One region of the Streptomyces sp. NPDC001507 genome, then DNA from elsewhere that is predicted to be linked to it. Evidence: riboswitches for the same ligand, from Rfam matches in the RefSeq annotation. Region 1 holds a riboswitch; each other region holds the start of a gene.
The links. A riboswitch is a leader RNA that binds a small molecule or an ion and turns the genes downstream of it on or off. The one in region 1 is predicted to bind thiamine pyrophosphate.
Positions count from the first base shown of each region.

Region 2: it holds a riboswitch for thiamine pyrophosphate, as region 1 does, so the genes downstream of both, ACFY0K_RS39075 (thiamine ABC transporter substrate binding subunit) here and thiO (glycine oxidase ThiO) in region 1, are expected to answer to the same signal.
Region 3: it holds a riboswitch for thiamine pyrophosphate, as region 1 does, so the genes downstream of both, thiC (phosphomethylpyrimidine synthase ThiC) here and thiO (glycine oxidase ThiO) in region 1, are expected to answer to the same signal.

Region 1 covers NZ_JBIAVV010000002.1:523,466-526,621, forward strand. The annotation lists gene thiS (sulfur carrier protein ThiS) at 1-17, opposite strand, end outside; gene thiO (glycine oxidase ThiO) at 14-1,183, opposite strand; TPP riboswitch at 1,181-1,292, opposite strand; gene ACFY0K_RS08530 (NAD(P)/FAD-dependent oxidoreductase) at 1,470-2,702, shown strand; gene ACFY0K_RS08535 (Rv2175c family DNA-binding protein) at 2,825-3,156, shown strand, end outside.
Region 2 covers NZ_JBIAVV010000014.1:245,047-248,202, reverse strand. The annotation lists gene ACFY0K_RS39075 (thiamine ABC transporter substrate binding subunit) at 37-1,107, opposite strand; TPP riboswitch at 1,180-1,287, opposite strand; gene rlmN (23S rRNA (adenine(2503)-C(2))-methyltransferase RlmN) at 1,312-2,418, opposite strand; gene ACFY0K_RS39065 (hypothetical protein) at 3,150-3,156, opposite strand, start outside.
Region 3 covers NZ_JBIAVV010000010.1:272,526-275,681, reverse strand. The annotation lists gene ACFY0K_RS31070 (hypothetical protein) at 1-130, shown strand, start outside; gene thiC (phosphomethylpyrimidine synthase ThiC) at 224-2,026, opposite strand; TPP riboswitch at 2,019-2,196, opposite strand; gene ACFY0K_RS31060 (YibE/F family protein) at 2,268-3,156, shown strand, end outside.

The sequences.
Region 1 (3,156 bases):
GTGACGGAGAGGTTCATGCGGTCTGCTCCACAAGGACGCGGGGGACGGGGTCGAATCGCCTCGGCGTGAACGGACGGGCCTCCGCCGGCAGCTCGCCGCCGGTCAGCAGCTCCGCCATGACGTCTCCGGTGACCGGCGTGAGCAGCACCCCGTTGCGGTAGTGCCCGGTGGCCAGCAGCAGCCCGTCGAGGCGGGTCGGCCCGAGCAGCGGCGCGTTGTCGGGGGAGCCGGGACGCAGTCCGGCCCGGGTCTCGGTCAGGGGCAGCTCGGTGATCCCGGGCACCAGCTCGTGCGCGTCGCGCAGCAGTTCGTACACGCCGCCCGCGGTGACCGTGGTGTCCCAGCCCAGCTCCTCGCTGGTGGCGCCGACGACCAGCTCGCCGTTCTCCCGGGGCACCAGGTAGACGTTCCCGCCGCGCACCACGGCCCGTACGGTCCGGCTGAGGAACGGCGCGTACCGCGCGGGCACCGTCAGCCGCAGCACCTGCCCCTTCACCGGCCGCACCGGCGGCAGCACGTCGTCGGGCACGCCCGCCAGCCGCCCGCTCAGGCTGCCGCCCGCGAGCACCACCTGCCCGGCGCCCAGGGCGTCACCCGCGCGGGTGCGGACACCGGCGGCGCGCTCCCGCACCACCTCCAGGCGCTCGGCCCAGTCGCGGTGGAACACCACCCCGGACCGCTCGCACGCGGCCACCAGCGCGGCCGCCAGCCGGCGCGGGTCGATCTGGTGGTCGCCGTCCACCCGCAGCCCGCCGCGCACGCCCGGCGCGAGCATCGGCTCCAGGCGCCGGCACTCCCGCCCGGACAGCCACTCGGACTCCAGGCCCGACTGCTGCTGGAGGGTGTGCAGCTCGCGCAGGTGGGCGCGGTCGTCGGCGTCCAGCGCGACCGCGAGCGTGCCGCAGCGCCGGTAGCCGAGATCGTGGCCGGTGAACTCGGTCAGCTCGGCGGCGAAGGCCGGATAGCGGCGCGCCGAGGCCAGGTTGAGCCCCAGCAGGGTCTGCTCGCCGTAGTGCAGCTCGGTGACCGCGGCCAGCATCCCCGCCGCTACCTGCGCGGCCCCGCCGCCGGGTTCGGGGTCGACCACGGCGACCGCGAGCCCGCGCCGGGCCGCCCGCCAGGCCGTGACCAGGCCGATGATTCCGCCCCCGATGACGAGGACGTCGGACGTACGTGAGGACATGGGCGTCCAGCCCCTCCCTTCGCCGGCATGACCCGGATCAGGTTCGTACGGTCGGAGGCCGCAAGCCTCCCTCTCAGCCCGGTGCGTCCGGGCTCCCGCGTGTGCTTCACCGCCACCCTAGCCCGCGGGGCTCCACCCCCGTAAGACGGCCCCGGCCCGCGCCCCGGCCCGCGCCCCGGCCCGCGCCCCGGCCCGCGCCGCGGGCCGTGCTGTGGAACAGGTCACTCGCCACGACTCCTGACTGACTCTTTGTCAGTTGTCTATCGTTCTTGTCTATGGTGATCACGTGAGCGAGCAGACGCAGCGACGGAGCACGTCACAGACGCGGCGCGTGGTCGTCGTGGGCGCGGGGATGGCCGGGGTGCAGACCGCGGTGGCCCTGCGCGAGCAGGGGTTCACCGGGACCGTCACGCTGATCGGCGCCGAGCCGCACCAGCCGTACGACCGGCCGCCGCTCTCCAAGGCCGTGCTGCTCGGCAAGTCGGAGGGCTCCGCCTTCGAGGTGGACTTCGAGACGCTCGGCATCGAGCTGGCGCTGGGCCGCGAGGCGCTGGGCGTGCGCACCGCCGACCACGAGCTGGACACCGAGGCGGGACCGGTGCCCTACGACGTCCTGGTCCTCGCCACCGGTGCCGAGCCGGTCACGCTGCCCGGCACCGAGGGCGTGCCCGGCGTCCATCTGCTGCGCACCCTGGACGACGCCGAGCGGCTGCGGCCCGTGCTCGCCCGGCAGCACGACATCGTGGTCGTCGGCGCGGGCTGGATCGGCGCCGAGTTCGCCACCGCGGCCCGCGAGGCCGGCTGCGCGGTCACCGTGGTCGAGGCCGCCGACCGCCCGCTCGCGGGAGCGCTCCCCGCCGAGGTCGCCGCGCCGATGACCGCCTGGTACGCCGACAGCGGCACCGATCTGCGCACGCACGCGCGCGTGGCGGGCGTCGAGCCCGGCGCGGTGGTGCTCGCCGACGGCTCCCGGCTGCCCGCGGGCGCCGTCGTGGTCGGTATCGGTGCCCGCCCCGCCACCGCCTGGCTGACCGGCTCGGGCATCGGGCTCGGCGCGCACCGCGAGGTGCTCGCCGACGACCGCCTGCGCACCACCGTCCCCGACGTCTACGCGGTCGGCGACTGCGCGTCCTTCCCGTCCGGCCGCTACGGCGAGCGCCTGCTGATCCACCACTGGGACAACGCCCTCCAGGGCCCGCGCACGGTCGCCGCCAACATCCTCGGCGAGACCGACGCCGTCTACGACCCGGTCCCGTACTTCTGGTCCGAACAGTTCGGCCGCTTCGTCCAGTACGCCGGCCACCACGCCACCGCCGACCGCCTGGTCTGGCGCGGCGACCCGTCCGGCCCGTCGTGGAGCGTCTGCTGGCTGCGCGAGGACCGCCTGGTCGCTCTGCTGGCGGTAGGCCGCCCACGCGACCTCGCGCAAGGACGGCGTCTGATCGAGGCAGGCCGCCACATGGACGCGGAGGCCCTGTCCGACCCGGGGAATCCGCTGAAGAACGCCACGACTGCCTGAAAGCGCCCTGCCGCAAACGCGCCCCGAAGGGGCGCGGGGAACTGCGCGACCAGCCCCCACCGCGCCGCACCCGAGCTGCCACCCATCGCGGCCGAACCGACGAAGCGCCTACCCTAGATCCCGTGACCGAGATTGACACGAAGATCGATGCTCTCGTCCCCGCCTGGCTCACCCTCCCCGACATCGCAGAGATGATGGACGTCGAGGTGACGCGCGTGCGGCAGCTGGTCAAGGAGGGCCAGCTCATCGCCGTCCGCCGCGGTGAGAACAGGGCACTGCACGTCCCCGCCGCCTTCATCGACGGGGACAAGGTCGTCAAGGGCCTGACCGGGACCCTGACGCTCCTGCGGGACGACGGCTTCACGGACGAAGAGATGCTGGAGTGGCTCTTCACTCCCGACGCGACCCTGCCCGGCACCCCCGCGCAGGCGCTCAGCGAGAATCGCGGCACGGA
Region 2 (3,156 bases), on a different contig from region 1:
GCCGCGCCGCGCTCCCCGAACGGCCCTTGTGCGGGGCTACTTCAGTACGAGTGACGTCCACGTCTTGACCCACTGGTCACGGTTGGCGGCGATCTTGTCGGGCGCCATGGTCTCGGGGTCCTGGGCGGCGGGCCCGTACTTCGTGAACTCGGCAGGCACGCTCGCGCCCTTCACCACCGGGTACACGAACATGTTCAGCGGCATGTCCTCCTGGAACTCCTTGGAGACCAGGAAGTCGATGAGCGCCTTGCCGCCCTTGGTGTTCCCCGCGTTGCTCAGCAGCCCCGCGAACTCGATCTGCCGGAAGCAGGTGCCGGTCGCGACCCCGGTGGGCGCGGTGCTCGGCTTCGGGTCCGCGTAGATGACCTCGGCGGGCGGCGAGGAGGCGTACGACACGACGAGCGGCCGGTCACCGCCGGCCTTCTTGCCGCCGGCCGAGCCGGAGAACTCCTCGTTGTAGGCCTGCTCCCAGCCGTCGACGACCTTGACGCCGTTGGCCTGGAGCTTCTTCCAGTAGCCCTGCCAGCCGCTGTCCCCGTACTGCGCGGCCGAGCCGAGCAGGAAGCCGAGCCCCGGCGACGACGTGGACGCGTTCTCGGTGACGAGGAGGTTCTTGTACTGCGGCTTGACGAGGTCGGCGTACGACGTCGGCGGGGTCAGCTTGTGCTTGCTGAAGTACGCCTTGTCGTAGTTGACGCAGATGTCGCCGTAGTCGATGGGCGTGACCCGGTGCTTGGCCGCGTCGAGCTGGTAGGCCGTGCCGACCGTGCCGAGTCCCTTCGCCTCGTACGGCTGGAAGAGGCCGTTGTCGAGGGCCCGGGAGAGGAGGGTGTTGTCGACGCCGAAGAAGACGTCGCCCTGCGGGTTGTCCTTGGTCAGGATCGCCTTGTTGACGGCCTGCCCGGCGTCGCCGTCCTTGAGGACCCTGACCTTGTAGCCGGACTGCTTCTCGAAGTCCTGGAGCACGTTCTTGGAGACGGCCCACGAGTCGTGGCTGACCAGGGTGACGGTCTTGGAGTCGGCCTCGGAACCCGACGACGACGAACACGCGGACAGCGTGACGAGGCCGAGCCCGACGGCCGCGGCCAAGAAGGTCCTTGTGTGCACTGGTGTTTTCCTCCTGGGGTTGACCAGGAAGAGACGCGGCCCTGCCCGCGGTGTGCGGGCAGGGCGCAACAGCTTGAGTGATGACCGAACTTCCTACCCAGAATGACCTGGGCGAGGTTCAGAGGGTCTGCGGCCCGGTTGCCGCACTCTCAGCGCTGTGGCGCTCCCCTGTCGGAATATGAAGATGTACCTGCGGCCCTCAGATTACCGCTCGGTGGCCGCGAGCTGACCACAGGCTCCGTCGATCTCCTGCCCACGGGTGTCCCGGACCGTCACCGGCACACCGTGCGCCTCGATCGCCTCGACGAACGCCTTCTCGTCCTCCGGCCGCGACGCGGTCCACTTCGAACCCGGCGTCGGGTTCAGCGGGATGAGGTTGACGTGCACGGGCTTGCCCTTGAGCAGGCGGCCCAGCCGGTCCCCCCGCCACGCCTGGTCGTTGATGTCCCGGATGAGGGCGTACTCGATGCTGAGCCGCCGCCCGCTCTTCTCGACGTACTCGAACCCGGCGTCGAGGACCTCGCGCACCTTCCACCGCGTGTTCACGGGGACGAGGGTGTCGCGCAGTTCGTCGTCGGGGGCGTGCAGCGAGATCGCCAGCCGGCACTTGAAGCCCTCGTCGGCGAACCGGTGGATGGCAGGGACCAGTCCGACGGTCGAGACGGTGATCCCGCGCTGCGAGAGGCCGAGCCCGTCCGGGGCGGGGTCGGTGAGCGCCCGGATCGCTCCGACCACCCGCTTGTAGTTCGCGAGCGGCTCCCCCATCCCCATGAAGACGATGTTGGACAGCCGCGCCGGTCCCCCGGGAACCTCCCCGTCCCGGAGCGCCCGCATCCCGTCCACGATCTGGTGGACGATCTCGGCGGTCGACAGGTTCCGGTCCAGACCCGCCTGCCCGGTCGCGCAGAACGGGCAGTTCATCCCGCAGCCCGCCTGCGAGCTGATGCACATGGTCACCCGGTCCGGGTACCGCATCAGCACCGACTCGACGAGCGTGCCGTCGAACAGCCGCCACAGCGTCTTGCGCGTGGTCCCCTCGTCGGTCGACAGATGCCGTACGACCGTCATCAGCTCGGGGAACAGCGCCTCCCGCAGCTTGTCCCGCGAACCGGCCGGGATGTCGGTCCACTGCTCGGGGTCGTGCGCGTACCGCGCGAAGTAGTGCTGCGACAGCTGCTTGGCACGGAACGGCTTCTCCCCCACCTCGGCCACCGCGTCCTTGCGCTCGGCGGGCGAGAGATCGGCGAGATGCCGCGGCGGCTTCTTGGCACCGCGTGGCGCTACGAAAGTGAGTTCTCCGGGATTAGGCATGGCTGTACCAGTGTCGCAGATCAACTGAGGTGGCCTGCGGCTGTCGCTCTGGACGACTGTCGTTACTGGTCGTCACCGGTCGCCGCCGATCGTCCTCGGACGGCCCACAGACGGCCCGGCCGACGAAGTCAGGCTCTTGACCTCTCACAAACGGATCACCTCGCCCATCCACTGACCTGCGGCTCAGCGTGTACGGACGCTCGGTGCTCGGTCGGCGGATGCTGCTGAGGCGACTGCCGGTCGCTGCGGTGGTTGTGACCCCTGACTCAAGGGCACACGGCCAGTGACGTGGAGGTATCGAGATGAGTGCCGCAGAAAGAGCGAAGGCAAAGGCCGAACAGGTCGTCGGAAAGACCGTGCGGAAGGCAGCCCACGCGGTGCACAAGGAAACCCTTGCCGCAAAAGGCGCCGCTCTCGAAGCGCGGGGCAGGGTGCGGGGCGCGAAAGAGCGGACCAAGGGCTCCTTCAAGGGCTAACAAGGTCATGACATCGGTGCACCGTTTACACGCGATGCCATCGACGTGAGCCAACCGGCCGTGGTCCTCAGCTGATCATCCGTTGGCGTCCGGCGCTGACCGTCGCTGTTCAGGACCGTTGGTGTCAGGCACCGAGCCCGAGCTTGACACTCGCCATGGCGCACAGTATCGCCTCACCGGGACAACCTACGGCGCGTCCGCACCTCCCGCAGGACCGGTGCGAAAAGTGGCATCCGTCGACTTCATGCCATCCGCTCAGGTA
Region 3 (3,156 bases), on a different contig from region 1:
GCCGCGTCTCGGGTACGACCGCCCCGGCTTCAGCACCGATGACGGCGCCGCACCCGCCCCCCGCCCGAGCTTCACCAGTCCGGACTACACCAGCCCGGACTTCGGAGGCCCGGAACACCAGCCGGAATAACCCGGCTTGCGCCCCCGGCCAGGGGGCGCAGGCCGGACACCCGGCCCGGGCGCACCTGCTTCCCGAACCTCCGCACGCGCACAGGCCCTGCCGTCACTCCGCGATCGGCAGATACACCCGGTTCCCCGCAGCCGCGAACTCCTTGGATTTCTGCGCCATACCCGCCTCGACCTCGGCCTGACTACCGCCGTGTTCACGCCGGATGTCCTGCGAGATCTTCATCGAGCAGAACTTCGGCCCGCACATGGAGCAGAAGTGGGCGGTCTTCGCAGGCTCCGCAGGAAGTGTCTCGTCGTGGAACTCGCGGGCCGTGTCCGGGTCCAAGGCGAGGTTGAACTGGTCCTCCCACCGGAACTCGAAACGAGCGTCGGACAACGCGTCGTCCCACTCCTGCGCGCCCGGGTGGCCCTTGGCCAGGTCGGCCGCGTGGGCTGCGATCTTGTAGGTGATGACGCCGGTCTTGACGTCGTCCCGGTTGGGCAGCCCCAGGTGCTCCTTGGGCGTGACGTAGCAGAGCATCGCCGTGCCCCACCAGGCGATCATCGCGGCACCGATGCCGGAGGTGATGTGGTCGTACGCCGGCGCGACGTCCGTGGTCAGCGGGCCGAGCGTATAGAACGGAGCTTCATCGCAGATCTCCTGCTGAAGGTCGATGTTCTCCTTGATCTTGTGCATCGGGACATGGCCCGGACCCTCGATCATGGTCTGAACATGGAAACGCCTGGCGATCCGGTTGAGTTCCCCGAGCGTGCGCAACTCCGCGAACTGGGCCTCGTCGTTGGCGTCCGCGATGGAACCCGGGCGCAGCCCGTCACCCAGGGAGTACGTGACGTCGTAGGCGGCGAGGATCTCACAGAGCTCCTCGAAGTTCTCGTACAGGAACGACTCCTTGTGGTGCGCGAGGCACCAGGCCGCCATGATCGAGCCGCCGCGCGAGACGATGCCGGTCTTGCGGTTCGCGGTGAGCGGCACGTACGGCAGGCGCACGCCCGCGTGGACTGTCATGTAGTCCACGCCCTGCTCGGCCTGTTCGACGACCGTGTCCTTGTAGATCTCCCAGGTCAGCTCCTCGGCCCTGCCGTCGACCTTCTCCAGTGCCTGGTAGAGCGGCACCGTGCCGATGGGGACGGGGGAGTTGCGCAACACCCACTCGCGAGTGGTGTGGATGTTGCGGCCGGTGGAGAGGTCCATGACCGTGTCCGCGCCCCAGCGGGTCGCCCAGGTCATCTTCTCGACCTCCTCCTCGATGGAGGAGGTGACCGCGGAGTTGCCGATGTTGGCGTTGACCTTCACCAGGAACCGCTTGCCGATGATCATCGGCTCGATCTCCGGGTGGTTGACGTTGGCGGGCAGCACGGCCCTGCCCGCCGCGATCTCCTCGCGGACCACCTCGGGAGCGACGTTCTCGCGGATGGCCACGTACTCCATCTCCGGAGTGATCTCGCCCCGGCGGGCGTACGCGAGCTGCGTCACCGCCTCGCCTCCCCGGCTGCGGCGCGGCTGGCGCGGACGGCCCGGGAAGACCGCGTCCAGGTTCCGCAGGCCCCCGCGCGGCGAGGTGTGCTTTATTCCGTCGTCCTCGGGACGGACGGGCCGGCCCGCGTACTCCTCGGTGTCGCCGCGGGCGACGATCCACTTCTCCCGCAGCGGCGGCAGGCCCCTGCGGACGTCGGTCTCGACGAGCGGATCGGTGTACGGACCCGAGGTGTCGTAGAGCGTGACCGACTGCCCGTTGGTGAGATGCACCTGACGGACCGGCACCCGCAGGTCGGGGCGGGAGCCCTCGACATACCCCTTGTGCCAGCCGATGGACTTCCCGGCCTCCGGGGACGATTCGCCCGCAATGGGCTGTTCGTCCTGGCTGAAGGCAGGCGTGCGTACATCCTTGTTGGTCATGAGACCTACTCCCTACGCCGGCATTACCCGGTAACAGGTTCGGCGGTCGACGCAGCGGCTTCCGTCGGGCGGCGTTTCATGTGAAACATCACTCGTTCCACGTGAAACATCGCGAATACGGAGGTCAGCGCCCTCTCAGCCCGGTGCTCCGAGCTCCCGCGTGTGCAAAGGTGCCTCCACGCTAGCGTCAATTCGGGCGCGGTGAACAGAGGGCCCCTACCGTTCTTGCGATGATCGGGCGGTGACCTCGACACAGCAGCACCCCTATCCGCCCCCCGACCCGCGGCGCGGCAACGGCGCCCCGCAGGATGGCGGCCCCGGCCACGGGGGCCGTGGTGCCAGTGACGGACACATCCACGGGCAGGGCGAGCCGTACGACCCCGGGCAGGCCTTCAGCCATGCCCACCATCACGACAACGGCCATGCCCACGGCCACGGTGAGACCCAGCATCACTCGTCCCACGGCCAGGCTCACGGCCGTTCGCCCGCTCCCCGCCCCGACCAGGGCCGCTCCGGGCCAGGCGGTGGTCACGGCTACTCGCACGGGCACAGCCACAGCCACGGCCCCGCCGCCCCCGTCTCCAAGCACCTGCGGAAGGTCATCGCGGCGATCCTCATCCCCTTCACCGCCGCGGTCGTGGTCGGCCTGGTGGTGCTGTGGCCCGGCGGCGCCCCGCCGCACGAACGCACGGGTGTCGGCTTCGACCGCCAGACGCAGGCGGCGACGGTCACCAAGGTCGTCTCGGTCAGCTGCAAGTCGGTCAACGCCTCCGGAGGCGGATCGATCGGCGACACCTCGACCTCCGACGGCACCTCCTCGAAGGAGGAGGGCGGCACCTGCAAGAAGGCCACGGTCCGGGTCGACACCGGCAAGGACAAGGGCCGTACCTTCACCGAGATCGTGCAGCCCGACCAGTCACGGCAGTTGCACGAGGGCGAGCAGGTCGTGGCCGCATACGAGCCGTCCGCACCCAAGGACCTGCAGTACTCGGTCACCGACGTGAACCGGAAGTTCCCGATGGCGCTGCTGGCCGGGATCTTCGCGCTCGCCGTCGTGGTGGTGGGCCGGCTGCGCGGTGTGATGGCGCTGGTCGCGCTGGCCGTCAGCTTCCTGGTGCTGACCATGTTCA